DNA from 3 places in the Oceanobacillus sp. FSL W7-1309 genome. Region 3 is predicted to be linked to each of the others. Evidence: riboswitches for the same ligand, from Rfam matches in the RefSeq annotation. Region 3 holds a riboswitch; each other region holds the start of a gene.
What was found. Region 3 has a riboswitch for preQ1 ahead of queD (6-carboxytetrahydropterin synthase QueD). Riboswitches for the same ligand answer to the same signal wherever they lie in the genome.
Positions count from the first base shown of each region.

Region 1: another riboswitch for preQ1. It lies ahead of queC (7-cyano-7-deazaguanine synthase QueC); the one in region 3 lies ahead of queD (6-carboxytetrahydropterin synthase QueD).
Region 2: another riboswitch for preQ1. It lies ahead of queF (preQ(1) synthase); the one in region 3 lies ahead of queD (6-carboxytetrahydropterin synthase QueD).

Region 1 covers NZ_JBBOBX010000002.1:1,789,861-1,799,763, forward strand. The annotation lists gene NST46_RS21470 (FAD-dependent oxidoreductase) at 1-542, opposite strand, end outside; gene map (type I methionyl aminopeptidase) at 855-1,595, opposite strand; gene NST46_RS21480 (hypothetical protein) at 1,978-2,181, shown strand; gene NST46_RS21485 (helix-turn-helix domain-containing protein) at 2,506-2,919, shown strand; gene NST46_RS21490 (MFS transporter) at 3,549-3,896, opposite strand; gene NST46_RS21495 (cupredoxin domain-containing protein) at 4,223-4,603, opposite strand; gene NST46_RS21500 (hypothetical protein) at 5,236-5,775, opposite strand; gene NST46_RS21505 (TetR/AcrR family transcriptional regulator) at 5,867-6,463, shown strand; PreQ1 riboswitch class I at 6,928-6,974, shown strand; PreQ1 riboswitch class I at 7,218-7,261, shown strand; gene queC (7-cyano-7-deazaguanine synthase QueC) at 7,306-7,965, shown strand; gene NST46_RS21515 (VUT family protein) at 7,968-8,510, shown strand; gene NST46_RS21520 (phosphotransferase) at 8,815-9,606, opposite strand; gene NST46_RS21525 (GNAT family N-acetyltransferase) at 9,844-9,903, opposite strand, start outside.
Region 2 covers NZ_JBBOBX010000001.1:2,503,785-2,513,687, reverse strand. The annotation lists gene NST46_RS12145 (MFS transporter) at 1-584, opposite strand, end outside; gene NST46_RS12140 (MarR family winged helix-turn-helix transcriptional regulator) at 602-1,012, opposite strand; gene NST46_RS12135 (hypothetical protein) at 1,274-1,558, shown strand; gene queF (preQ(1) synthase) at 1,701-2,189, opposite strand; PreQ1 riboswitch class I at 2,289-2,335, opposite strand; gene NST46_RS12125 (zinc ribbon domain-containing protein YjdM) at 2,636-2,977, opposite strand; gene NST46_RS12120 (coenzyme F420-0:L-glutamate ligase) at 3,144-4,334, opposite strand; gene NST46_RS12115 (LysR family transcriptional regulator) at 4,450-5,361, shown strand; gene NST46_RS12110 (DUF2187 family protein) at 5,452-5,661, opposite strand; gene NST46_RS12105 (YheC/YheD family protein) at 6,150-7,169, shown strand; gene NST46_RS12100 (hypothetical protein) at 7,622-8,476, opposite strand; gene NST46_RS12095 (WD40/YVTN/BNR-like repeat-containing protein) at 8,457-9,410, opposite strand; gene NST46_RS12090 (hypothetical protein) at 9,566-9,903, opposite strand, start outside.
Region 3 covers NZ_JBBOBX010000002.1:1,624,871-1,634,773, reverse strand. The annotation lists gene NST46_RS20730 (hypothetical protein) at 1-274, shown strand, start outside; gene NST46_RS20725 (HIT family protein) at 415-819, shown strand; gene NST46_RS20720 (hypothetical protein) at 1,327-1,590, shown strand; PreQ1 riboswitch class I at 1,778-1,824, shown strand; gene queD (6-carboxytetrahydropterin synthase QueD) at 1,913-2,347, shown strand; gene queE (7-carboxy-7-deazaguanine synthase QueE) at 2,344-3,069, shown strand; gene NST46_RS20705 (dipeptidase) at 3,281-4,651, shown strand; gene NST46_RS20700 ((S)-benzoin forming benzil reductase) at 4,744-5,487, shown strand; gene NST46_RS20695 (YjcZ family sporulation protein) at 5,580-5,717, shown strand; gene map (type I methionyl aminopeptidase) at 6,043-6,798, shown strand; gene NST46_RS20685 (cobalamin-binding protein) at 6,826-7,587, shown strand; gene nhaC (Na+/H+ antiporter NhaC) at 7,736-9,106, opposite strand; gene NST46_RS20675 (AzlC family ABC transporter permease) at 9,727-9,903, shown strand, end outside.

The DNA of each region.
Region 1 (9,903 bases), 160 kb from region 3:
CTTTCTTCACTATCGATCAATGTGACGTTTTTTCCGTTTTCTTCAAACGCTTCAACGAGTTCCACACCAATGTATCCTGCACCAACAACGACAACATTTCGAGCAGATTCAGAACATTTAATGATCTCTTTTGCATGTTCAAAGTTCTTACATAGCAATACGTTTTCTAAATCAGATCCTGGAATTGGCGGTGTTACAGGCCAAGAACCAGAAGCGATGATCAGCTTATCATAGCTATAGCTTTTTGTTTCATCTGTTTTCATATCTCTTGCCTGGATTTGTTTCCCATCTAGATTGCAGGCTGTTACTTCATGATTCATATGCATGTTTACACCAAGTCGCTCGAAATGCTCCACAGAAGCGTAAAACAGTCCATTCGGATCCTTCACGACACCACCTACATAAAGAGCAATACCGCAAGAAAGGAATGAAACATTATCATTTTTTTCAAAAACATCAATCTGTGCGTTTGGGTAAAGGTTCACTATATTATTAATCGCTGCTGTTCCAGCGTGTGTACATCCAATAACTGCTACTTTCATTATTCATCATCCTCCAATTGTTTGTTCAATACTTCACATATTTACATCGTAAATATACTATATCACTTTGTTCATCATTTCACAAGTGGTGATGAGAAATTTTTTTGAATGTCACGTCTATGCTGCCGGACACATAGACATCATTAATTTTGTCTTTGCTAACATCGTTTACAATAAGAGAATCTAAACCACCTGCATTTAAATTCTCTATTTCATTCACTGCCTTTTATCTTAATCCAGGATATTTCTAATTATATCGGCATATTAGTTTCTAAAGAAGAAACAGAGAGCCAATTGTGTTGTATTAAGTTCTTACAATGTAGTAATAATCGGTCCTTCCTTCGTAAGAATAATCGTATGTTCGTATTGAGCTACAAAGCTTTCATCAGTTAGGAAGGTCCATCCATCTTCGGATTGAAAAACTTCTTCTTCAAATGTAGAGATAAAAGGTTCAAAGGCAATTACCATACGATCTTGTAAAATTTCGTCATCCCAACGAGAGAAGTAATTGAAAATATGTTCTGGTGCTTCATGAATCGAGCGCCCAACACCATGCCCGGTGAGATTTTTTATGACAGTTAAGCCATGCCTTTTCGCTACATTATGTACAGCTTTTCCGAGAGCACTTTTTTTCGAACCCGGTTTTGCCTTCTCAAGTCCAGCGTCGAATGCTTCTTTAGCAACGTCACATATTTTCTGCAAAGTTTTATCTCCCTTCCCAACAACAAAGGAAATACCAGTATCTGCGAAATATCCATTTTTAGAGCCTGAAACATCAATATTTACAAGATCCCCTTCTTGTATGATCCGCTCACTGGGAATCCCATGCGCTACTTCTTCATTTATGCTAATGCACGTAATCCCTGGAAAATCGTATTCTCCTTTTGGCGCAGATTGAGCTCCTGCCTTTTTAAACATCTCCTCAGCAATTTCATCGAGTTCTTTTGTCGTAATTCCAGGTTTCGTACATTGAACTAATTCATCTCGAATAGCTCCACAAATTTTACCAATTTCTTTTAGTCCATTAAAATCCTCTTCCGTCTTTGCAATCATCGTGGATCCTCACTTCTTTAAGTATTTTATAATTTTAAATTTTAGCAGAAATGGAACTGCCCTTTCTTTTTCAATGTGGCCGATAGTTGAACACAAGTTAAACAACACTCTTAAGATAACCTTCGTTGTCAGGATAAATACAATTCCATGTCTTTAATTATAAAAAAACTTAACATTCCTGTCATTATAATTATAAAAGCTGTCTAATTTCAGGCAGCTTTTATTAGCCATTTGATCGTTCCATTTAATTTGATTCTTTATGTACGCCTCAAAACGGAATTATCCCAAAAGAAGCTGATGGATCTAATGGCAATAACAAACGCTATCGCCAGGTGTCATCCAGCTTTTCGTGTTGCATTTATTGTATTTTATAACAGCAAATTTGAAAAAGGAACTTAGAAACTTAAAAAATAGAAATGTCATCATGGTGATTGCGATTATTGTGTTTGGTCTTTCGGGGATTTTTACCGCTTATACATTTATTGAGCCGATGCTTCGAAAAATTGCTGGTTTTGATATTACAGGCGTCACAATCGGATTATTCTTCTTATTTTTGATTAGACTATTCAAAAGTAATTCGGTATAAAATTGCTGTTATTAAATAAACTAAGCAAAATTCACTAGCCCCTGTTTTTGTTTTTTTAGGACAGGGGCTAGTGGAAACAAAATTTAAATTTCATGATAAAAGACGTCATCATCTTCAATTTCGCTATATTTTTTATCAAAAAAGTTTAGCATAGTTAAACAAAATCACTCATATAGTTAAATGGAATTCATCCTTTTCTTCCCTTATCTAATATGTCTTCAACATATTCCTTTAAATCATCATTATTTTTACAAAACACAGGGTACAACTCCTTTAAAGCCTTTAATTATTGAATATCATGTACTTGAAAAGAGGTTTTTATACATGAGAATAGAAATTGAAATGAAAGATGAAACGTATGAAAAGATAAAGAATGTAATTGACTGGATTAATTTAGATAATTCATTCCGTGGGAGAAGTGATACTCCAGAAGCCAAAATTGAGGATTTTATAAAAGGAGCAGCCATTTCTAAATTATTGGATGTTGAAGCAATGTCCCCTGTACTAAATTCTGGGGGCTTGGATAGTTTAGAAGTTAAAAATCGATTTAAGGACATTGCGAAAGAAAAGAAAATTAGACAAGTTGATATTTGTAAAAGGACTGGACTTAAAAAGGCAAACCTTAGTTTGATCTTTAATAATGAAAAAACGTTAAGAGCGGACACTTTTTTTGCTATTTGGCTGGCATTAGGCTGTCCACCTATTCATGAGTGTTTATATATTAAAAAATCCGACTGAGATGGAGATAGAACGAGTAAAAAAACCCGTTTTTTTTATTTTTTTGGAATAGTACAAGTCACCCTCACCATACGTTTAACTAAACTAAATAAAAACAAAGCAAAAGTTTCTAATGATTAAACTTCAGGGGTTTATTAACTAATTGAATCACTGTGGTTGTATTGCAGCAACAGCAATTTGAAGATTCTAGATAAATTTAATGTGTGCAGGACTTTACCTGGTGGCTCATCCCTCTGATTCAAGAAGAAAGGGGCTGAGATAATGACGGTATTTGAAAGCTTGGTCATCTGTATGTCATTTGCTTCTTTGATCGTATCCGTACTGTCTTTTCACCAAAAAAAATAACCACCCATATCGCCCAGCCAGCAATTTGTGTGGTTATTTTTCGCTGATTTGTGAGCTGCCCTTTAAAAAGCTACTGCACAAACCCGCTTGGTGTTACAGCACCAAGCCTTTTTTATATTGTATGACTATAGATATATATTGATACCCGATTTTAGGCTTTAAAAAAACTTTGCTGAGGAGATTGTTTGTTGCTCATTGAACTTGCCTTAAATCACCTACTCTACGGGTATAATACAATATGACATGGTAAAACTAAATTGGATGATTATATAGATAATATGAAATTAAACAATGTCTCGTTCTTCCTTACTTGATTTTTCAGTGTCCCGTCTTCCCCATAACACATTCTGCATCACAATACCAAAAAGCCCAATCAGTGCTGTAATCATTCCTATCACTTGGAAAATAGTGAACACCCCAAATAATTGTACAAGGAATCCACCAGTAATGGGGGCAACCAGTAAAAGGATTCCATTCAGGGAATTGTACATTCCCGACATCTGACCTACCTTTCCATCTGGACTTTCCATTTGTAATATATAACTAAAAACTACACTAAATATACCAGTTCCTACACCTATTATGAGCGAGGCTCCAATCAGCCACCAATAACTCGCCCCTGGCCAAACCACTATATTCCATCATCTACTTAACAGTATGCTCAATTTGTCAGGGATATTGCTTTCAAGTCTACAACTACAACAAAAGAAGCGATTAGCGAATCATTTTTTGGCATGATATTGTCCCTCCTATTTTTACATGTGATGCTTACATGAATAAGATTACTGGTACTAGTCTTATTATAGCCGCTAATTAAATCACAGAAATTAAACCCAAATTTGCATCGAAAACGTATGGTAAAGAAGACATAAAAAATAAAGCGATAGAATAGCTCTCAAGCTAGACTATCGCTTATTAATGTGTATTAACAAAAAGTAAGATCATTTAATCCTGCTTATTATTTGATGATTACTTCTCCAACCATTCCTTCATTTTCATGAAACCGACAAATAAGTTCGTATGTACCGGCTTCTTGCGGTTCTATGGTAATGGTTTTCTGTTCTCCCGGCTGAAGCTCGGCGTCAATACCAAGCTTTTCCACGGTGAAGGTATGTTGCTTCTGACCTACATTTTCCAATAATAGTTCTGTCGATTCCCCACTAGCAATCTTAATCGCATCTGGATTAAAGAAATCATCGTGCAACTCGACTATCATCTCATTTACCGGCTCCATTGGCTCTGTTCCAGCCCCGCTTGCTGCAAACACATGGAGTGGCACTGAAATAGACATAACCATCATTAACGCAAGTAATCCAGCTAAGGATTTTTTGATAGACATATAATCCCTCCTTTCCTTACACTATTTTCTTCAAGTTATTACAAATTATTAGGATATTTATTTTAGGAAACATGAATGGTATTTAGGGATTTTAAAAAGAGCAATAAAATTTAAAATGGATTTCTTTATGATACAGTTCGTGAAAAAAGATAATGTTGTATGGAATAATAAGTAATATTGTTGTCCATAATTCTGGAACATAACATTTTAATACAAATGCCTGAAGGGGATAGATAAAGATATTTAAAGCAAAAATAATGTTGATCCCTACCCTAGGAATAAGTAATATTGATTGGTTGTTATTGTTATTAAAGCAGATGCGAGAATAAAGAGTATACCCACAACCAAGGAAAAACGAGCTGCAGTCATTGTTTCGAATTGATCGATCTCTCTTTTGACGAACGGAATTATTCGCTCACGGACAACTGGGTATGTTTTTTTACCATCTTTCAATCAGGATAATTTCTTCAAAATTATGAAGCATGAAGATGATTAAAAAGGACCAAATTAATAGATTGATATCCACAGACATCCACCTTTAAAAGTAATTTTATTCATTGGATTAACGGCAATCATAATTGTAAAAACAAATAGCCAAGTACTGCTTTCTTACAATTCAGTCGAAATATTTTTTACATTGTGCCTTTTTGCTTTTTCGGGAATAACGTATAGCTGATACTTATTATAAAATCAATGACCAAAACCAGCGTCCAGAACTGTATGGTACGTAACAATACTTGAGTCTGTGAATGATCGTTGATATAAAGAATAATACCCACTAATATTCCCCCACCGATTAACCAGGACAACAAATGACGATACCATCCCTCCCGTTCTTTTCTGGCATGTGCTTTTCCATATTTTATTTTCATCGGTTCATTACCATTTCCGAATCGATAACTAAAACGCGCATCCGCCCATTTAATCATTTGATGGCCAAAGGCTACACTTACTCCAATATAAATCGCAGCAATTCCATGGAAGATAGTCGCAACTGCTCCATTTTTCAAATCAAATACAGTTACAATAAGCAATATGAGGTCGACAATTGGTGAACAAATGAGTAAAAATGTTCCCAATCGCTTTTTCTTAAAAATATATCTAGATGTCAATCCAGCTAAAACAAACACCCAAAATCCAATCTCACAGGCTATAATCAACCAACCAATCAACAGGAACACTTCCTCTACATTTTATTTAATACGTTTGCATTAAAATAATAACAGAATGGTTTATTTAATACAAGTGTGTTAAAATAAAAATATGCCAAAAATAGTTGATCATTATAAACGAAAAATTCAGATCGCAGAAGCTACATGGAAAGTCATTGTAGAGGAGGGAATCGAACAAGCAACAGTAAGGAAAATTGCCGAGACTACTGGACTGTCCGTTGGTGCAGTAAGACACTATTTTGCATCACAGTCAGAATTGCTGCGCTTTTCCATGGAATTGGTTTCAGATCGTGTCAAGCAACGGGTAAAAACAAGAAAATTTCCAAAGGGTCCGGTATCGTTGGAATTTATTGCAGATGGTGTGTGTGAAGTTCTACCCATCGATGATGAGCGAAAGATAGAAATGGAGGTATGGCTGGCTTTTTCTGCAAAAGTACTTGTCGATAACACCCTCCATGAACTGAGCAATAAAATGTACAACGACATGCATCAAGGATTTAAGAAAGTCATAGAGACCTTGCAATTATTACAATTTGCAAAGGACGAACTTGATCTCAATATGGAAGTAAACAGGCTTCATGCAATCGTTGACGGTATGGCTATGCATCACGTATTGAATTCGAAGCAACTTACTCAAGAAAAAATGATCCAGACTTTAAACTATCACCTTCAATCACTTTGCAAATAAGTTATTCAATGCGTTAGTTTATTTATTACAATACCGCCTAAACCGTAAAAAGCTGATGAACTGTTACGACGATAACGAATGCTATCGCCAGGTATCATCAGCTTTTTGGATTATATCAATCGGCATGTATTCTTATATCTTAACCTAAAGAACTATTAAACATCACTATGTATATTCACTCATGCTGATCACCACTCAAGTCAACTGCTACTGTTTTTCTCCATTCAGCAAACGTTACAGTAGCCCATTGGATTAATACAGGTTTTAAGATTTCTCAGGAAGCATTTATTAAAGAAGTTATTCAGTTATCGCGAACGCATATTGCTTCTGTTAAGTTTGTTGGGAAGGTGTAAGCAACGGGACAGCTTTTTAGCAATTTCACCCTACTAATAGTGCTCACCTCAACCAACCATATTGACACCCTCCGCTTTCTCAGCTATGATAATTAGGAATGAAACACAGAATCGGAAGAGGTTCATAGCTGATACCCTCTATAAAAAACTATGGATACATTGACGATTAGCCATGTCCATATTGGATGTGGCTTTTTTTGTTAAAATCGTAGTTTGCTATAGCCTCTCTTAGTGTTTTTGAAAAATACGGGGAGGTTTTTTCATGTCTGGAAATAGGCATATATAGGAGTTAAAAGAATTAGACAAACAAGTATTTCGACTGGTCCTTTCCTGTTTAAAATCTAGGTTATACAAAGGTATGGTCATACATATTCCGAGAAGAATATAATCTTTAAAACGAATAAAAAGAGGTTTTTAGCTACCCTCTTAAAAAAACTAAGAAAACAGCCTTTCTTAGTGCTGTATTTTCTTTTTAAAAGGAGTTTTTACATGAAAAAAGATAAAGCCATTGTTGTCTTTAGCGGAGGACAGGATAGCACGACCTGTTTATTCTGGGCAATGGAACAATTTAGAGAAGTTGAAACAGTTACGTTTGATTATGGGCAACGCCATAAATTAGAAATTGAATGTGCGAAAGAGATTGCAGAAGACGTTGGTGTAAAACATCATATTTTAGATATGTCGCTGCTTCATCAACTTGCACCAAATGCCTTAACGCGAAACGATATTGAGGTAGCTGATGGAGATGAAACGGAGCTACCAAACACTTTTGTACCAGGAAGAAATTTACTTTTTCTATCCTTCGCTGGTGTGTTGGCAAAACAAGTTGGTGCTAAGCATTTAGTGACAGGGGTTAGTGAAACGGATTTTAGTGGTTATCCAGATTGTCGAGATAGTTTTATCAAGTCATTAAATGTAACGCTAAATCTGGCGATTGATGAACCGTTTGTAATCCATACACCGCTAATGTGGTTGGATAAAGAGGAAGTCTGGGGGCTTTCAGATGAGTTAGGCGTATTGAATGTCATTCGGGAAAAGACACTGACTTGCTATAACGGTGTAAAGGCTGATGGCTGTGGAGCATGTCCAGCTTGCAAGCTTCGAAATAATGGGTTAGAGCAATACTTGCTGAAAAAGGGAGAGAAATAAATATGTTACGTGTATTCTTTTATTTAATTTCAATTGTCACGGCTAATGTTATTACTGCGGCAATGATGCCTTTAGAGATTGGTATATTTATTATTCCTATGGGAACATTTCTAATCGGTGCGACATTTATCTTTCGTGACTTGGTGCAAAACAAGTACGGAAGAGCAAAGACCTATTTATTCATTCTTACCGCATTGATATTATCCGGTGTGGTCTCCTCTTTACTGGGAGATACATTAATGATTGTTGCAGCTTCCGCCCTATCCTTTATTATTTCTGAAACGGCAGATACAGAGATTTATACGAGGTTAAAACTGCCAATCGCATGGCGCGTATTTTATAGCGGAATTGTTGGTGGATTACTAGATTCCGTTGTTTTCGTAATTGTTGGATTAAGTCCACTAGGTGCAGGTTTTATCCCTTGGGGGGCCGTTCCAGCAGCAATTACAGGCCAGGTAATTGCGAAAACCGTTATTCAGCTGATTGGAGCTCTGGCACTAAATCAAGTGTATGTGATGAGAGCAAGAAGGGTAACAGCAAGCTAAATTCACGTAAACAGGGGGTTAGGAGTTTCAAAGGAATATATTTTGAGGTGCCATATCATATAAAATGAAATTGCCCAAATGACGTATGAATTGGCTACGTCATTTGGGCTGTTATCTCAATGTTTAATAGCTAATTCAGGCTGTTTTGCCATCAAAATATTAAAGTTCTTTTCAGATAATATATAGCTATTACGCACAGACAAATCGATGTCAATTGCATTGTCATTTAGGAAGTACCGTTATTTATTCATACAACAATTTCTTATGAAGCTAAAGAAACCTCGTTAGTTCAAAAAAATTCCTCTTAAATCCACTCCTTTCCATTTTCACGAATAAATTTAATATCATTATGATAATGTTCAAGATGCCCTGCTTCTATCATTTTTTGAAAAGAAATATCGCCTTCTTTGGCTTTTCTTCTTATTGTTTGACATAACCCCTCTAATCGTAGTAATACCATTTCCAGATAACCTTCCTCAATTCCTTCACCATAGGATTCAAAAAACAGTGTAATTCTTTGTTTTATACGATCGGCATGCAGTGAGGAATTATAATGAACTGCCTCACCTGCTTCAGAATAGTAAAATCTACTTAATGGGATACACGTGTAAAGAGTATAGGCTATGTCCCAAAGTTTTGGACCAGGACCAACAAGGTCAAAATCAATAATACCTACTGGTCTTTTATGATTAAAAATAATGTTGTATATTGCAAAATCATTATGGCATAGTACCTCAAATGGTTGGGGGGTATTATCTATTGATTGCCAACTCGCTTCAATTAAAAAATCACTCACGGCATCATGATAATGACGAAGCATTTTCGCTATTTCCTTTAAAACATCATTAGACCACATGTATTTTTTTAAAGGATAGTTGCCAGCTTCTCCTTCAATAAATGATAATATCTCTCTACCTTTTTCATCAATACCTAGAAACGTTGGTGCATAGCTGAATCCTTTGTTTTCCAAATGCTTTAATATCTTGTGAGTTTTAGTGCTTTCTCGCTTTAATTCTCGTCGAACAGTATCCCCTGAACGATATACTTTTGAGACGTTCCCTCCAGTTAGCATTTCTTCGTTTTCATAATTTGACACCTGAGAACCCCCTCCATTATTGGGACAACTAGACATTCTCAAAACAAATCCTGATTTCCAATAGTCCTACCTCTTTCGTTTATTAACTCCACCTTTAATAATAACGCAACATTCAAAATAAAGATTTTAAACATGGTGATTGTTCTAGGATCGTTTTTGTACTCTTGCACGCTATAGTTGAAAAAGTACTATATAAATTAAAATAAACTATAGAAAAATTATCTTTGCTATTTAAAATCACTTAAAATATTTTTCATAGCAAACACATTCATAAATTCGCTCGTTGTCTGATTCAAA
Region 2 (9,903 bases), on a different contig from region 3:
TCATTCACAATATCTACCTTTGGTACACGTAAGAAAACTGTTGCAATCAATGCAACAGCTGCGAAGACAGTAGTAGCGATAAAAATCATCGGATTGTTAAAGTGTTGACTAATATACAATCCTAGGAATGGACCGATTGCCATGGCTAAATTTGTACTTGTTGCAAAGTACCCCATTCCTTCACCACGCCTTACAATTGGGATAATATCTGCCGCAATTGTACTCGTAGCTGTCGTACTAATTCCAAAAGCAAAACCATGAATAAAACGAATGACTAATAATGCAGCCAAATTATTGACTGGGAAATAAAATAGCATAAAGACCAAAAATAAAGCGAGCCCAAAGAGCAGCAATTTCTTTTTGCCTACCTTATCTATAATTCTTCCGGCAATTGGACGGACAAGCACTGCTCCAAGCACAAAAATACTCGATGCAAGCCCTGCCTGACTTTGGGAGGCATCGAATTGATCTACAGCATAAATAGCTAACGTTACAATTAACATATAAAACGAAATAAATAACAAAAAATTGGATGTCGCGACCATAATAAAGTCCTTCGTCCATAATTTAGGTTTTTGACTCATACTGATACTTACTCTCCTTACTTAAGTTTATCTCTTAGTTGCTGAATTGTTCGAAACGAAGCTTCCATTTCTGTTTCAGGAATTTCTGCTAGTAATGATTGTTCAAATTTATTGACAACATCATAAGCTTTTTCATACATTTCCAAGCCTTTTTTTGTCAATTGCATCTTCCGCTCTCGCTTATCCTCACTTGGAAGACGTTCAATTAATTGTTGTTCCTCCAGCCGTTTGACAGTACGAGATATCGTCGGCTTCTCAACATCCAAATAATTCGTTATCTCTACAAGAGTAGCCGATCCGCACTGCTTTAAATAATAAACAATGCTCCATTGGGAATAATATAAACCTACTTCAACTAGATGCTCATTCAATTTTTTCCTAAACGTTCTTGTAAATTGCATGTTTAATTGAAAAAATCGTTGGGACAATTCAAACCCCTCCTAAAAAGTTACCTAAGTAACTATATACCATTTTAACATAAAAGTCTAGGGCAGATGGGGATGTTCATTATTTTTTAATTGGATAATCGAAATACAGATAATGATTGCTCTTCTCATTTCAATTATTTATCCCTAACGTCCACCTTTTTAACTGTCTTCCATACATAATACAAACTTTCTTTGGAAATATAACAACAATGGTTTAACCAAGTTTATGGTACTTTTAAACAAAAGAATGGAGGCTTTTTTATGGTTCAACATAACCCACACGACCAGATTCAACAAGCTACTCAACTTGTCCACCAGTCCATGGAATCGATCCAATCAGCAAAAGATCATGCAAGCGTAGACCATCAGCAATACGAACAAGCTACTGAGCAGCTGCAGCGGGCTGAAGATGTATTGCAGCAAGCACAGAACCAATACGGAGAGCAAGCCCTGCAGAACCCTCAATTTCAACAAACACAGGAATTGCTGCATAATTTAAGGCAGCAGCTTCAAAAGGTAGATCGTCAAGAAAATAGAAACTTTTAATGAAAACCCTTATCCTAAGATTAAGTTAAATAAACGCAAACAAATAAGGGATTCGTCATCACTCTTCGATTTGACGAATCCCCCATACTATCTTAACAAAGCATTGAATATATTTAATGACAATCCTAGATCCTACCTAATTTTAACGATTATCAACCTTTTCAGGATACATATCATGGTTCATCATCCGGTGCTCTGCCATTTGTTCATATTTCGTTCCAGGTTTACCATAGTTGCAATACGGGTCAATGGAAATACCACCACGCGGCGTGAACTTCCCCCATACTTCAATATATCGCGGATCCATTAGCTTAATTAAATCGTTCATTATAACATTTACACTATCCTCATGAAATCCGCCATGGTTGCGATAGCTGAATAAATACAGTTTGAGCGATTTACTCTCTACCATTTTTACATCAGGTATGTAACTAATATAAATCGTTGCAAAATCAGGTTGCCCTGTCATCGGACATAACGTCGTAAACTCTGGAAAATTTAATTTTACAAAATAATCCCGATCTTGATGGTTATTTTCAAATGCCTCCAGCACTTCTGGATTATATTCATATACATAGGATGTTCCTTGGTTTCCTAGTAAAGTCAATCCTGACAAATCTTGTTCCTTCATGTAATTCCCTCCACTTATTTGTTTTCAGATAAAAATCTACCTTGCAGACCTACCAAAAAAAGCCGTGTACCCCTAAGGCACACGACTTTAATCGCATCACTTTCCTTAGTTTTTTATAGAGGGTTAAAGCTAAGAACCTCTTTCGCATATTTACGAGTTTATTATATAGATGAATTATATATATGTCAATTTACACAAAACAGCATAAGAGGTAGTTTTAAGTAAAATTTTCCATTTACATAGACTTTTCTGTCAATAGGTGTTATAAAAGAAAAGCACCCTTATCTGTGCAACGACATCTATATCAACGATGCTAGCATCGATCATGAAAAACCTGGTAAAAGGACTTGACTCAATGCTTGAATCTAGCAGTAAAAGCTAAGTCCTTTTTATCTTCATATAAGCAATTTATTTTAAACATCATGCCTTTTTCAAAGCCTAAACATCTAAACTTTTTTAACAAATTCAGATTTCAGCTTCATTGCTCCAAAGCCATCGATTTTACAGTCAATATCATGATCGCCATCAACTAATCGAATATTCTTCACTTTCGTCCCTACCTTTACAACAGATGAACTTCCCTTTATTTTCAAATCTTTAATTACAGTGATTGTATCCCCGTCTTTTAGGACATTTCCGTTTACATCTCGAATCACATGCTCATCTTCATTGTTTTCCTTACCTGATTCTATAGTCCATTCATGCACACACTCTGGACATATAAATAGATTTCCATCTTCATATGTATACTCCGAATTACACTTCGGACAGTTTGGTACTTCATTCATCACATGCTTCCTCCATCCATTATATATGCTCTTATCATGCCATATACGTCTTGCATTAACAACCTTCCCCGAATTGTATTATAAAAGTTCCGCGAATCTACTTTAAATGATGTTCAAACTAAAACAAGCAATGCCAGAAAATAACCAGCATTGCTTACTAAAATCCCTATTTCGTATAATTATCAAAATATCCTTGGATAAAGACAATCGGCGTACCTTTGTCGCCACTTCCTGAAGTCAAGTCAGCAAGAGAACCAATTAAGTCCGTAAGCTTTCTCGGAGTTGTCCCTTGTGCTTCCATCGCTCCAACAAGATCCTCATCTTTTTCATTAATAAATTTTGAGATTGCTTGCTGCAGTTCCTCGCCTTTCAAATCGGAAAAATTATTATCTGCAAGATATTTTAATTTTACTTCATTCGGTGTTCCCTCAAGTCCAGCTGTAAAAGCAGGAGATACTACTGGATCTGCGAGTTCCCAAATTTTACCTACAGGATCTTTAAATGCTCCGTCTCCATAAATCATTACTTCCACATTTTTTCCTGTTTTCTCTTGCAGCATACTTTGAATTCTGTCCACTGTCGGCTGGCAATTACGCGGGAAAAGCTTTACCTTATCTTCTGTTGATTTGTTTGAACCCAACAGTCCATATTCCTCATTATATCCACTGCCATCAATTGGCTCTGCCAGGATATTATTAAGGCTATAAACCTTCTCCCCACCATTTGCTTCCAAAATTCTTTTCGTTCTGAATCTCGTATGAATATCACAAGCAAGCACACTCTTTGTATAATCTAGAATTGACTTCGGATTGTTCGAAAAGATAACCTCACATTCAACCCCAAATTCCTCAATAAGTGATTTATAATACTCAATATAATCTACACCAGTAAATGTATGCTTCAAATATCCAAAGTAATCACGGAATTGTTTTTCTGTTAAAACATCTGTCCAAGGATTAACTCCTTTTTCATCAAGCATATCAATACTCACTAAGTGATTCCCAACCTCATCTGACGGATAGCTGAGCATTAACACAATCTTTTTTGCACCTTTTGCAATTCCGCGAAGAATATTTGCAAAGCGATTTCTACTTAGGATTGGGAAGATAACACCCACAGTATCATCTCCAAATTTCGCGTGGACATCGTTCGCTATGGCTTCAATTGTAGCGTAGTTTCCTTGTGCACGAGCAACAATTGATTCTGTCAAAGCAACTATATCTTTATCATTAATTTGAATTTTTTCTGTTTCTGCAGCATGTAACACACTATCAACAACGATTTCCTCTATTTGATCACCTTGATTGATAATCGGACAGCGAAGACCTCTAACTACAGTTCCAACTACTCTTTCCAATCGAATCGCTCCTTCAATGTTAATGTCATTATGTATCTCTTTACTTGTAATATACATGGTATTAATGATATAAGTAAAATGAATATAACTAATATCAGATATAAGGAGCACTTATATGGCTAGCAAATTAGATTTATATAAGATATTTTGCAAAGTAGGAAAAACGAATAGTTTCTCGAAGGCAGCTGAAAGTCTTTATATGACACAGCCAGCTGTAAGTCAGGCAATTATGCAGTTAGAAAGAGATTTGGATACCCGACTTTTCAAGAGAACACCCAAAGGCGTAACATTGACACTTGAAGGCGAGCTTTTATTCGAATACGCAAATTCCGCAATTAATTTAATTGATGCTGGAGAGGAAAAAATATTAGAATTTAAAAATTTAACAACAGGAGAGTTAAAGATCGGAGTGGGGGATACAATTTCCCAGCATTTCTTACTTCCATATTTAGAAGATTTTCGTCATAAGTATCCTAAAATTAAATTTCATATTGTTAACGGAACGACTTTAGAGCTTTCTTCAGCTTTAAAGTCAGGAGAAGTCGACATTATTCTTTGTAATTTCCCGCTGAACGATCCAACATTTGAGCAAATCCCTTGTATGGATACCCATGACATCTTTGTTTGCGGGGAAAAGTTTAAATATATTTTATCCAAGCCCTTGAGCTTCAAAGAATTAGTAAAGCTCCCTTTAATATTTCTCGAACCAAAGTCTAATTCAAGAAGATATGTAGAAAATCAGTTGAAATCAAAAGGAATAACAATCGCTCCTGAAATGGAATTAGGCTCGTATAATTTGTTATTGGAATTCGCCAAAATAAATTTAGGGATCGCATGTGTAACAAGAGAATTTTCCTTTAGTTATTTGAATAGCGGTTTATTATATGAAGTGAAATTAGAAGAAGAGATACCGAAAAGAAGTATTGGAATCTGTTTCTTAAAGAGTGTTCCACTTTCTCCTGCTTCGACAAGGTTTGTAAAAATTATCCAAGGGGATTCAATTGGAAATAGGGCTCTTTCCCTCTAAGCGGGCGCATTAACTGAAAGTGGATCGTTGTATTTATTACGATCCACTTTCAGTTAATCTTTAGTTATTAGAATATTTTTCAACCAATACTTATTTCATCCGTTTATAATTTTTATGGTTTACAACTGTTTTAATTGGTTCTCCAGTTCCTTTATGATCACCAATTTTAACGATTACAGAGTTTTCACGAATCATGAGGACCTCTCCGGTTTTTCCCTTTTGTTCACCTTTTACGATTTGGATTTTATCCCCTTCGCTTACCTTCTTATCAACATTTGCTGTTTTATTCTCTTCTGACATGTCCAATTCCTCCTCTAAACCAACTAAATTAATCGGCAGTGCATTGTATTTACCTTATTTTAACACTCAAGCTAATCTTACAATATATTTACAGTAACTTCACTTAATTTTAATTGAAACCTACTTTATTTAATATAATTAGGTTTCGATATTGCGACAACCATATAATCTTGCCATTAAAGATTATCCTCTACACGTTTATCATGTTATATCCCATCTGTCAAGTTACTAAATTTATTTTTTTATTAAAAACGCTTTAAATTCTAAATTCCATTTGTTACTGACCATATATTTCCTCCCATTCCTAACTCTTCCTATTCTGTTATACCATTGAAACATCCATCATTAACTTGCAATAATTTTCATCACATTGTTAACTTATACCTGTTTGTCATGGTTGCAATTTAGGGTAGTATATAGTGTATCATTCATTTCAAACTGGAATTTCCTTAAGAGAGAGGAAGTGTGTGACGTTGGAAATTTGCTTTATGCGTAATCGTAGAAAACCAGCAAAATTCGCAAGACTACTATCAAAAGCTGCTAAATATTATGGTATTGACTTAATTTATTGTCATCCAACCGAGATTAATATGGAAGAGGAAATTATTCACGGAAAAATACTAAAGCATAACAAGTGGGTAAATAAAGATATTTCTATCCCTCCATTTATTGATTTAAGCAGCTATTGCTATAAATATAAAGAAGAAATGAAATTTTTAAAGGAAAGAAGCATTCTATCTAGCTATGGTAAATTTGGCTCGAAAGAAAAGGTATATAAAATGTTGGGAGATGATGGAGAATTTAAACACTTACTCATTCCTTCCCAAACTGTTCAACATTTCGAAGCGTTTTATAGCTTCTTAAATGAACATAAAGAAATTATAGCAAAACCTCGAAATGGACAAAAGGGCGAGGGTATATTTCTGATTTCTATGAAAGATGACAGCTATATACTGAGCTATGAAAATCAGGAAAGAAATATTTCTTTAACGGAACTAAAAGATTTTTTTGAGAACCAGATTAACCCAAAAATCTATTTGTTTCAAAAATATATAGAGTCCAAATCAGAAGCTGGTGATCCTTTTGATTGCAGAATTCGACTTGAAAAGAATGGAAACGGCGAGTGGAGTGTCCCTATTTACCTCGTTAGGATCGGAACGAACCAAAAGGTCGTTTCGAATGTAGCGCAGGGTGGTAGTGTCAGTACGTTAACACCCTTCTTAAAAGCAAACTACGGGGAGAACTGGAAAGCAATCCGAGATTCAATTAAACGGATAGGAAAGACGCTGCCATATAAAATTGAGAAATTATCGAAGCAAGCTACTTCCATGGGTATTGACATTGGAATTGATAAGCAGGGAGAGCTTTTCTTATTTGAAGTAAACTCTGCACCAGGTGTAGAATTTGGCACAGGTGAAATCGCAAGCATTAAAGCTGATTATTATCATTACATTTTAAACAAAATTTCTAATCAGCCTGTTCGAGATAAAGAAATGTTATATTCTTAAATGACTTTTTGCAGCTATAAGTAAACGTGATCCCCGTACCTTTCCTAGGTACGGGGATCTCTTTATTGATTTAACGGCATGTGTAACCAGTATCTGCATGAATAACGGTTCCAGTTACATAAGAAGACTGATCAGAAGCTAACTATAGACTTGCTTGTGCAATTTCCACTGGTTGACCGAATTGCCCTAAAAGACTAAGCTAAAGCGCAAATTCCTCTTCTGTTTGACCGGTTTCCTCTATAGCACCTCTTAACAGGTGTATTAATTGCTTCTGGCGCTACAGAGTTAACGCTGATATTTTAATCCCCATTTTCTAGTGCAGATACATTTGTCATACCTACCACACCATGTTTTGCAACAACATAAGCAATATTATTTGTACGATATTTACGTCATCCCCTCGCTTAATCAATTGTTGTAATTCATATTTCATTAGGAGAATAACTATCTAATTAGGATCTTGATAATACGATTGGCTCAGCATTCTCCATAGTTGCTTTGTATAAAAGAATATTGCCATCGTTCGCTTCTATTGTTCCTGTATCTACTTGAAAATTTTCATGTAATGCGATCGTCCATGCTGCTTCACCATTCTTTTTTAAAACAATGGCAAGTGTCCCAAACTGATGTATATCATCCCATTGGAATATTTCTGCTTCTCCATTCTCGGTCACAGTAATTCCCTCGGGACCGCTAACCAGCTCAACGTTATCGCCTTGCCAGTTGCCATGTGTTTGTGCTCCAACATAATAATAGGAAATGCCACTTCCACGATCTCCATAAGTAGCAATGAACTGCTGTGTTGTATTATTTGCTGCTTTATACGTAACTGCTCCAACATCTTCCGCTAACCATTCAACTTGATATTCACCTATTGTCTGTTCTGGCAATACTTCCTTTGGACGAGCAAGAATACCATAATAGGATCGATAATAAATAGCTTCACCACTTTCCATATTCTCTTTAATGGAGAGAACATGCTTCCAATCAGGCGATATGCTTGTGATATTTTTAATCTCATTGTTGCTGCTAATCAGCAGAAAAACATGCCCGATAATAAGAAGTGCCGAAATGCTGGAGATACTCATTATAAATTTTCTAGTTGATTGAAGAAGCAGTAAGATCGCTAACGTTAGACAAACCAAACAAACGATATTTATGATATAGAATAACCGATTATCCACATACTCTACTTGGAATCTTTCGTGAAGGACAAGGTATCCTATTTGCATACAGAAAAAGCCAATTGCTACGAGAAATAACATCCATCCCATAACTTTTTTCCATTTACTCGTGTTCTGCTTCATCTGGCGGAACCTCCTTTGAAAAATCCCATGTTTGACCGTTATCCGTTGAGATAAATTCCCCTTTGACAAGTCCGCCTGCATAATCTCCGGTTGGCCCTTGATTTATCAACATCTTCAGCCGCTCTCCCTCTTTTACTGGAATTTCTGCGATTACAAAGACCTCATGATATTCCTCTGGCATAATAATGGATGCCTGATTCCACGTATTTCCCCCATCCTCAGTAACATAAAGCATCGGTTCTACCGGATTAATCGTTCCATAGGACAGGAAACCTGTAGTTTCATCCACAAAGCCACCATCCGAAATAAGTCTTGTCACTTCTGTATAGGTTGTTTCTTCCCAGCTCTTTCCTCCGTCATGTGTTAGAAAGGCTGCGGAATATTCTTGAGACATGGTTCGACCACCAGAGATAATCGCATACCCAAAACGATCGTTTAAAAAATCTACTTTTCTAAAACGCATTACCGAAAATGGTTCAGTTACAACAGATTTCTCCCACATTTCACCCTGATCGACAGAAAAAAGAAAAACGATTTGTTGTGCTTCCCAATCGGTTCCTTCCGAATAGAGAAAACCAACTCGCTCTTCCGTCAGAACATAGCTATTATCAATTAGCTCCTGCTCGCTCCCATTATACTCACCAGTAAATAGCTGGTCCTTCTCAACCGGAACCTCAACCCAATCCTCGCCATTATTAAAACGAAGGTTAAGCTGATCATTTTGTAAAGAATACGTAACAGCATTGTCAACGGTAACAGGTTGTAATTGCTCTGGTTGCGCTTGTTCTATTTCATCTAAGCTGTTTTCCTGCGAATTATTTACCAGAGCTGATTGTGAGAGCGAGACTCGATTTGAACTCTGATGATAGATTACTGCCATTATCACCAGAGCAATCACCATCACACCCGCTCCTAGTAAAAGATGATTTTTCACGTGTTCACTCCTTTTATAGTAGGTCTCTTTTTTAAAGTCTTTTAGGATATACGATAGTAAAATCAGTAATTGTCCATTGAATAATTCTCCTATTTTAACTAAAAAGGTTTTCTGAACCCTCAATTATTACTATCGCAAATAATACCCTCGTAAAATCAATCCTCCGGTTCTTCGTGTAACCCCCAAGGAATTCTAGCTTCAAATTCTAATTGTATGAACGGATGAGTCGAACTATCTTGTAATAAAAATGAACCCTTACCAAATCCAAATGTGAAGTTTTTAATTGTAGTGGTAGTTGTATCATCCCATGAAGAATCTGTACAATATTCGCCCTCTACTAGTCTGCCAACTATAGGATAATTCCCCATATATAAGTGCAGCCCATCTTCCATTTTTCCGAATTCCGATAAATTGTTTGGCATGGATGGTTGAATTCCCAGTAGGTTAAAAATGTCAATGATAGTAGAATCTAAATGTTTGTACATAACCATAT
Region 3 (9,903 bases):
GAAAAGTGATAAAACAACTAAAGCTTTAAGAGTTGGGACTAACACCTTGCTTATCTTTTTAATTATAGGTGCAATAACAATGTTTTTCGATGACGATTATAGAAATGACCATTTGGGTTGGATAATTTTGATAGCTTTTTGGATGTTTAGCAGTTTATATGGCTTGGTTATATGTATAAAAGAAGGTATGAAGAAGTTAGCAATCGTTAATTTATTATTAGTAGCTGCTGCTTTTTATTTTTTACTGACCCGCAGTATGGAATATTTCAATTAAATGGCACGATTGTTTAATAAGTTTCATTTAATGCCATTTAATGCTTCTTCAAATGATGGTGCTATAACTGAATAAATATGTGCTGGAATCGGGTTATGTAGAAGTAACTAAGAAGAGAAATAAAAAATGAGGAGATTACCATGGAAAAGTGTGTTTTTTGTAACCCCTATTCAGAACCTAAACAAAAAGTTGTTTTGAGTAATGAACATTGTCTTTTTTTACAATTAGACCAATCAAAAATAAAAGCTGGTCTACTTGAAGGAGCAGGGCTCATTGTTCCTAAAAATCATAGAGAAACTGCATTTGACTTAACCCAGGATGAATGGGCAGCAACTTACAGTCTTCTTCAAGAGGTAAAAAAATACTTAGACAAAGAACACGAACCTCAAGGATATAATCTTGGTTGGAACTGTGGTGAAGTAGGTGGTCAGCATATTTTTCATGCCCATTTCCACATTATACCAAGATTTAAAGACGAACCACTTGCAGGTAAAGGAATAAGGCATATGGTTAAAAGTAAAGAAAATCTAAGGAAAAGTTATTAGGTTATGATGCAAATGGTAGCAATGGTACTAACGGTGTAGGTTTAGTGTAAAAGGACACCGGCTCTGTCTTATTGAAGTATAGTAATAGGTTTGTTAAAGATTTATTTTCGAAAAGAGGTTAGATTTTGGCTGTTTACCTATTCAAAAGATACTATTTTTCCAAATTAAAGATTAGTTTACCTATGGAAGAGGTGATAATCCGATGAATATTTTCATCATTGGTGGTGCCATTTTAGTAGTACTTTTCATAATTCTCCCGTTTTTTAACATTGAAAGTTTCTTCTTATTTGTTTTAATTGAATGGATTACTAAATTTGTTTTACCTTGGATAGCTTTGTATTGGCTAATCAGAGGTGTAAAGGCATTAGAGAAAAAATAAATAATTCTTATTGAACGATCTGTTGCTACTCTTCAATTAGAGAAGTGGCTTTTTATCGTTTGCGGGGCGGGGTTGTTAAGTAATTGAAAGGGATATACCTGAGGAATTTTTTAGAGGGAAGGGTAGTTTTGAAGGAAAATAAACAAGCTCTTTATTTCAATATGACTTTGGGAACAATCGGCATTATACTCGTTGCTATAGCTGCAATGAGGTATTTGATTAAAGAAAATGATAATTTAGGATATGCAATTATACTTTTTGGTTTTATATTAACAGTTAGTTATATAAATTACTTAGAAAAAAGAGCAGGGATAAGTAAAAAATTGAGTTGGATTAGAATTATTGTATCTTCAATTTTATTTCTTATTTTTACATATTTCTTATATTTTTAGCTGTCTATTATTATAGTAAACTGATGCAAACGTTAAACAAGACGATCATCGGTTATCGTCTTTTCCTTTGAAACGTTTTTTGCTATACCATGAATGAATTCATTTCTATGTTGACATGTATTCTTTAATCTTAAACAAAAGATATGGTAAAGTAAGATGGTAAGTGAATAATAGAATCTGCGTATTGGCAGGAGAGGTTCGAAATTCCATCCCTCTATAAAAAACTAAGGAGCATGGACAGCATCTTCTTAGTGTTGTCCTTTTTTTATTTGGATGGATACAAGCTCCCAAAGATACAAAATAAACGAAGGAGTGATGATTCATGATGCAACAGATTTATCCAGTTACAGAACATCCCTATGCATATGAACTAAATAAAGATTTTCAATTTGCCGCAGCTCATTATGTACCACATGAGGATGCTGGGAAATGCCAAAATATGCATGGGCATACCTATTTTACAAATGTCACCATTGCTGGAGACGAGCTTGATCACACAGGTTTTTTGGTAGATTTTAAAAAAATAAAAGATTTAATTCATAAGCGATTTGATCATCGTATGATGAACGAAGATACCAAATTCTCCGACCAGGACGCTGAATATTTTCCAACAACAGAAGTGGTTGCCCGTACTATATATGAAATCATTAAGGAATACCTAAACACCCTGTCGAATAACCCAACTTGTGTTCAGGTATATTTAAGGGAAACGCCCACAAGCTATTGTATTTACCGACCGAAGGAGAAAACATTATGAGAAAAATACCTGTACTTGAAATATTTGGTCCAACCATTCAAGGTGAAGGAATGGTCATTGGCCAAAAAACGATGTTTGTCAGAACGGCCGGCTGTGATTATTCCTGCTCATGGTGTGATTCGAAATTCACTTGGGACGGTTCAGAAAAGGAATCGATTCAAATGATGGAACCGCAGAAAATAGTGGATGCCTTATTTGAAAAGGGCGATGGAAGATTTCAGCATGTTACCATCTCTGGAGGGAATCCAGGATTATTGGCACAATTGAATACATTGGTAGATTTACTTCATGAAAATAAGGTGAAGGTTGCATTGGAAACACAAGGTAGCAGATGGCAGAAATGGTTTACAAAGATAGATGATCTGACGATTTCGCCTAAGCCACCGAGCTCTGGAATGACTACAAATTTTGAAACATTGGATTTTATCATCCGTTCATTAGAGGAAAAGCAACAAGGCAATTTCAGTTTAAAGGTGGTCATCTTTGAGAAAGGAGATTTGCAATATGCCATCAACATACACAAAAGGTATCCTGATGTAGAATTGTTTCTGCAAGTGGGTAATGATGATTTGGAAACAGTAGAACAGGATAAGTTGTTACCATATTTACTTGAAAAATACGAACGATTGGTTGACCTTGTAATGAATAATTCAGAATTGAACGACGTTCGGGTATTGCCACAGCTTCACACTTATTTATGGGGGAATAAACGTGGTGTTTGATATAAGTCCCTTTAAAGTCCATTTCCAATAGCGAATGTGAAACTTTAATAGGTGATCTTGAACTTAAGGGTGCAAATCTTGAATAAAGAATTGTACCCTTATTTATTAATATATATCTAAAACGAAACCCATTAGTTTGACGAACTATTCCTTTTCATTTCCGTTATGCTAAAATAAACTATATATCAATATGATAGGAGAGGAATGTCTAATGAGTGAAAAAGCATTATACTATTTGAAGGACAACCGAGAACGTCTGCTAACCAAATTGAGTGATTTCCTGGCGATTCCGAGTGTGAGTACGGATAGTGCATACAAAGGAGATGTAACTCGTGCGGCAGACTTTATTGTTACATACTTAAAAGAGATTGGTTTTGACAAGGTAGAAAAGCAGGAGACAGAAGGTCATCCACTTGTATATGCTGCGTACAATGGGGCGGGAGAAGATGCCCCAACAGTGCTTTTTTACGGGCACTATGATGTCCAGCCAGTAGACCCGATAGACCAATGGAAAAGTGATCCTTTTCAAGCAGAGGTAAGAGATGGTCGCCTTTATGCACGTGGTTCAAGTGATGATAAGGGACAAGTATTTATGCACTTGGCAGTTTTTGAGGCTTATATGAAAACCGAAGGAAAACTGCCGCTCAATGTAAAGGTATGCATTGAAGGGGAAGAAGAGATTGGCAGCGAGAATTTGTACAACATTTTACAAGAAAAGAAAGAGCAATTTCAAGCAGATTTTGCAGTTATCTCTGATTCCGGTATGGCGGCGAAAAATCAACCAACCATTCTATATGGGTTAAAAGGATTTACGGGCATTGAAATTACCGTAAATGGGCCCGATCATGATTTGCATTCCGGTATGTATGGTGGTGCAGTAAGAAACCCGATTATCGCATTAAGCCACATACTCGCATCAATGAAGGATGAAAATGAAGTAATCACAGTAGATGGTTTTTATGACGATGTAGAACCACTGAGTGGTGCTGAAAGGAAATTAATGGAACAAGCTCCAAGTGAGGATTTTGTTGAAGCAACTGGTATACCTGAGACGGTATCTGAAAAAGGGTATACGGCTAAAGAACACACGATGGGACGTCCGACATTTGAAATAAACGGAATCTATGGCGGATATCAAGGAGAAGGAACGAAAACTATAATTCCATCTTCTGCAACTGCAAAAATAACCTGTCGACTTGTTCCTGGACAAGATCCTGAAAAAATTCAGGAATTACTAGAAGCACATGTCAATAAAGTTGCTCCTGCAGGTGTAACACTAGAAGTGAAAAAAGAAAAACTATCTTCTAAAGCATATAAAGTAGAGCCGAACCATCCACTCATTAAAAAGGCTGCTGCCAGTTATACGAAAGCTTTTGATAAAGAAACAATTTTCATTCGCATGGGTGGTTCGATTCCTGTCGTAGAATGGATTGAGGAAATTTACGATATGCCAATTGTTTTATTAGGATTTGGAACACCAGAGGATCGCTTGCATTCACCAAATGAAAGCTTCCCGTTAGATAGCTTTGATAAAGGGATGGAAACACTCGTATACTACTGGGATGAAATTAATAAGGAATGATTAAAGTACCCCGTTTCTCCTTTTCGGATTCGGGGTAATTCTGTATTAAGATAAATAAAAATATGAAAAACCGTTAAAAGGAGAGAGTGGAAATGAAATATGCCATTGTTACCGGGGTCTCGAAAGGGCTTGGAGAATCGATTGCCAAGTTGTTTATTGATTTAAATATTCATGTAATTGGACTTTCTCGTAGTACGAATAATCAGTTAGAAAATCACGGAGATTTATTCACGCATATCTCTTGTGATCTGGCAAATATCAATACATTGGATTCAGTATGTGATGAAATTAGCGATGTTATTTTCTGGGAGGAAGCGACAACGGTTTATTTAGTAAATAACGCTGCTACGGTTGAGCCAATTGCTCAATCGATGCATATAAAGACTACAGATCTTACAAAACATGTGAATCTCAATACGATTGCTCCGATGGCAATAACAAATTATTTCCTAAAAAAGACAACGGAAAAAGGGGTTCAGTTAATTAGCGTTGTAATCACTTCTGGTGCAGCTGAAAAGCCATCTTATGGCTGGAGTGCTTACTGTTCAACTAAAGCGAGTGTGAACATGTATACGAAAACTGCTGCACTTGAACAGGAAGAATTGAAGAATGGTCATAAAATAATCGCGTTTAGTCCAGGAATTATGGATACAAACATGCAAGAGAAAATACGTTCAAGCTCTGAAGATGAATTTGCCGATGTGGAAAAGTTTAAAGAATTTAAGGATAATAACTTGCTAAAAGATACAGATTTAGTTGGTGGAGTAGTGGTTGATATTTTAACAGATGATGATGTGGAAAACGGAAAAATTTATCATGTGCGTGATTATGTATAAGTATTTTTAGAAAAAAAAATGAGTAAATAGCCCTCCCAATTTGATGAACGCAGCATAAAGTAAAGTAGTCTTGAAAATAGGGAGGGGAAAAAATGAGTAAAGATGTTGGAGGTAAAGAGTTCGGCTCTGGCGGTTTCGCCTTGTTAGTCGTATTATTTATTTTATTAATAATCATTGGCACTGCTTATACAGGCGGGGGCAATGGAGGCTATGGTGGCTACTGCTGCTAAGAAATAGAATACAATAAGATGAGGTGCTTTCGCATTTCGTCATCATAATAAAAATGCAGCAGTTATCCTGCTGCATTTTTATTTGGAATCAAATATGTTCCATGTTTTAAACTTTACATAATGGTTTACAATGACGTAAAGTGTGTGTCATGAATTTCATTTTGCGCATTTGTCCATTACGTTTGAATAATATAGTATAGTAGACTGTTACTGAAAGTAATTTTATTTTATGATAAAATTTATTTTGTATATTTCCTGTTATTAACCATAATGACTTAACAATAAGTGTTCGTAATGTTGACGATAAAAGAGAGGAAGATGACCAATGATTACACGAAAAAGTAAACGTGAGATTGAGCAAATGCAAGCTGCTGGTGATGTGCTTGTTGCGTGTCATAAAGCGATAGCTGATATGATAAAACCTGGGGTTACAACCATGGAGATTAATGATTTTGTAGAAAAGTTTCTATCTGAACGGGGAGCGACACCTGAGCAGAAAGGATATAACGGCTATCCGTATGCAATTTGTGCATCAATTAATGATGAGATATGTCATGGCTTCCCGAGAGAAGAAAAATTGCAAGATGGTGATATTGTTACAATAGATATGGTTGTGAATCTTAACGGTGGGCTAGCCGATTCAGCATGGACGTATGCAGTTGGAGAAGTTGATGGGGTAGGAAAACGCCTCATGGATGTCACGAAAACAGCTCTGTATAAAGGGCTTGAACAAGCCCAGGTAGGTAAGCGTATTGGAGATATTGGCCATGCTATTCAAACCTATGCAGAAGGAGAAGGCTTTTCTGTTGTTCGTGATTTCACTGGGCATGGAATTGGACCGACGATTCATGAAGATCCGCATATCCCGCATTTCGGCTTGCCTAATAAAGGATTGCGTCTTAAAGAGGGTATGGTGATCACAATCGAACCGATGATTAATGAAGGAAGCTGGGAAAGTCAAATGGATGAAAATAACTGGACAGCACGAACTATTGATAAAGGACGCTCAGCACAGTATGAGCATACAATTGTAATTACAAAGGATGGACCACTTTTAACGACGGATCAAGACAAGGAATAAAAGTACGTTACGGGGAGACGATTGTCTATGCGTGTTGTATCAATCTGTCCGAGCAATACGGAAGTTTTAGCATATTTGGGAAAACTTGATGTGTTAGTTGGTGTAGACGATTATTCAGACTGGCCGAAGAGGGTATTGGATTTACCGAAAGTTGGGCCCGATCTTTCCATCGATATGGACAAAGTAGAAGCATTGCAGCCAGACCTCATACTAGCTTCTTTAAGTGTTCCTGGAATGGAAAAGAATATCGAGGAGCTAGATGCTAGAAAGCTCCCTTATATTATTTTGAATCCGAATTCTTTAGAAGAAATAGCAAATGATATTCGAGTAGTTGGAGAAGCTCTAAATGCTAAATCACTTGGAGATGTGAAAGCTCACGAATTCCTTGCTGAAGTGAAGGCTTATAAAGAAAAGGCACTCGAACAAGAACATAAACCAACCTTATATTGGGAATGGTGGCCAAAACCAGTTTTTACTCCGGGATATGTAAATTGGCTTACAGAAATAAGTCAATTGGCAGGAGCAGCAAACATTTTCGCAACGGAACATGTTGCTAGTTATCAAACAAATTGGGATGAAGTAAAAAAAAGAGATCCAGATCATATTTGTATGGTTTGGGTAGGAATAAAAGAAGATAAGATGCGACCTGAATTAGTAAAAAAGCGACCAGGCTGGAATGAAATGAAAGCAATTCGAAATAACAATATTCATGTTTTAGAAGAATCGCTCTTTTGCAGACCGTCACCAAGGTTGCTTGAAGGCTTAAGAAAGTTATCAAAAATAATATGAGGCTTTTCCTTATCGGGAAAGCCTCATATTATTTTTTTGAGGATAGGTAACTATAAAAATTTGAATGCTGTGGATTACATATTTACCGAAACAGCCATGTCCAGCTTCAGCGCCACGCGCTTTTGTTCAATCGAAACACATTAGTAACTTATTTTTTCAATGTTGCCGTTTTTGCTCCGAATAAAACCGTAATAACAGGGCTGAGCAGGCAGAAAAATGCGAATGGCAAATAATCTAGTACAGGTACATCTAGTACATCTGCAATAAATACACCACAAACACTCCAAGGAACGAGTGGATTAATCACGGTTCCTGCATCCTCCAGAGATCTAGAAAGAGCCTTTTTAGTTAGACCAGCTTTTTCATATACCGTTTTAAACGTTTCTCCAGTAAGTAGAATGGATAAATATTGTTCGCCAATTAGGACGTTGACACCAATTGCTGTAGCAGCAGTTGCAGCGATAATGGAACGTGCTTTACGTAATTTTTCCTGAAAAGTGGCTAGCATCGTAGGAATAATCCCAGTGACAAATAATAGACCACCAAAGCTTAAAGCTAAAATAACGAGTGAGATTGTGAAGAGCATACTGTTTATGCCGCCTTTGGACAGCAACTCATTAACCGGTTCGAAATTTGTAGCCCCTGTGTAGCCATTAAACCAATACGCCCAAATTTCTGACCAAGTATGGTCACTTGTTATTCTTGCTATAAATGTTGCCACCAAACTGCTTACAGTTAAGGCAATAAAAGCCTGGACTTTAATAATTGTGCAAATAACGAGAACGATCAATGGAATCCATGATAACCAATGAATTAATCCAGAAGCTTGTAATGCTTCACGGTAGGATACGATACTTTGTAGAGACGTATTTTGTTCTGGCGATATTAAAACAAATAAAATTAACGAAATGATAAAAGCTGGTATCGTTGTTAAACTAATATGCTTTATATGGTCAAATAAATCTACTCCAACGATAGTTGAAGCAAGATTGGTTGTATCAGATAGCGGCGACATTTTATCCCCAAAGAAAGCACCAGAAACGATTGCACCTGCTGTAATTGCTAAGGAAGCTTCCATTGCACCTGCCATTCCAATAAAGGCGACGCCAACAGTTGCAGTCGTCGTTAAGGAACTACCTAGTGTTACGCCTATAATCGCAGTAACAGCAAAGACAATCCCATAAAACCAAGTTCCGCCAATGATTGTGAAGCCAGCATTGATTAGTGCTGGGATGGTCCCGCTAACCATCCAACTGCTAATTAGAATCCCAATAAGGAAGAATAAGAAAATAGCTCCCATACCTGATTGTGCTCCTGAAATCATGGCATCTTGTAGTTCTTTAAAAGTGATACGTTTAAATAAACCGTATGCAACAAGTATAAAAATCCCGAGTAAAATAGGTATATGTGGCACAGCTTCTAATCCAATGATAAAGTAGCTGATTAAACCGATAATCAGTAAAAAAAAGAAAATTGCTTCGATAAATGAAGGTTGATGCTTTGGGTTAATTGGAATCATGATGTTTACTCCTTTTGAAGATATTAAAAAACTTGGTCTGTGGCTGTTACCAAATACAAAAAAGCTCCGTCCCCTAAAAAAGGGACGAAGCTATACTCCGCGTTACCACCCTGATTGGTGAAATACAATTCACCCGCTCATTGTATGCAATCCTTTGAATAGTTCATGCTAACATTCAGCATATATCTAGACAGGATTTGTAATTCAACTATTTTCCGCCAAAGCTTGCACCACCCGCTTTGTCTCTATTCTTTGCTAAAAAATAATCTACTTCGAATCCCTAGGATAAATTGCGTAATTCAATTATGTAATATTGACTATACATGCTCCAATCTTCATTTGTCAACACCTCCTATAAGATAGAATCCTTCCATTTTAGGAAATATTCAGTTATACTATAAAGAATTTTATATGCGTTACCAGGCTGTAATTCCCATCACCACGAAGATCGAGAGCAAAAACAAGAGAAAGGGGAGGAAGACACTATATTCTGCCTTAGCTTTATTATGTTTTATCAACTAGCAATAGAGTACTGCTAAAAGAGGAAGTTTTATTTTACTTGAGGAGGCTTGTGAGACATTGTGTTAAAAGAAGAACAACATTCGTATACTTCTATACATATGATTCGAAAAGGGTTTGCAACAGGGTTTCCAATAATTCTTGGTTATTTGCCAGTTGCGATTACATATGGAGTTCTAGCCAAGCAAGCAGGGATGTCATTAACAGAATTAACATTGATGAGTGCTTTGGTCTATGCAGGTGCCAGTCAGTTTATGGCAGTGAATATGTTTGCGGTT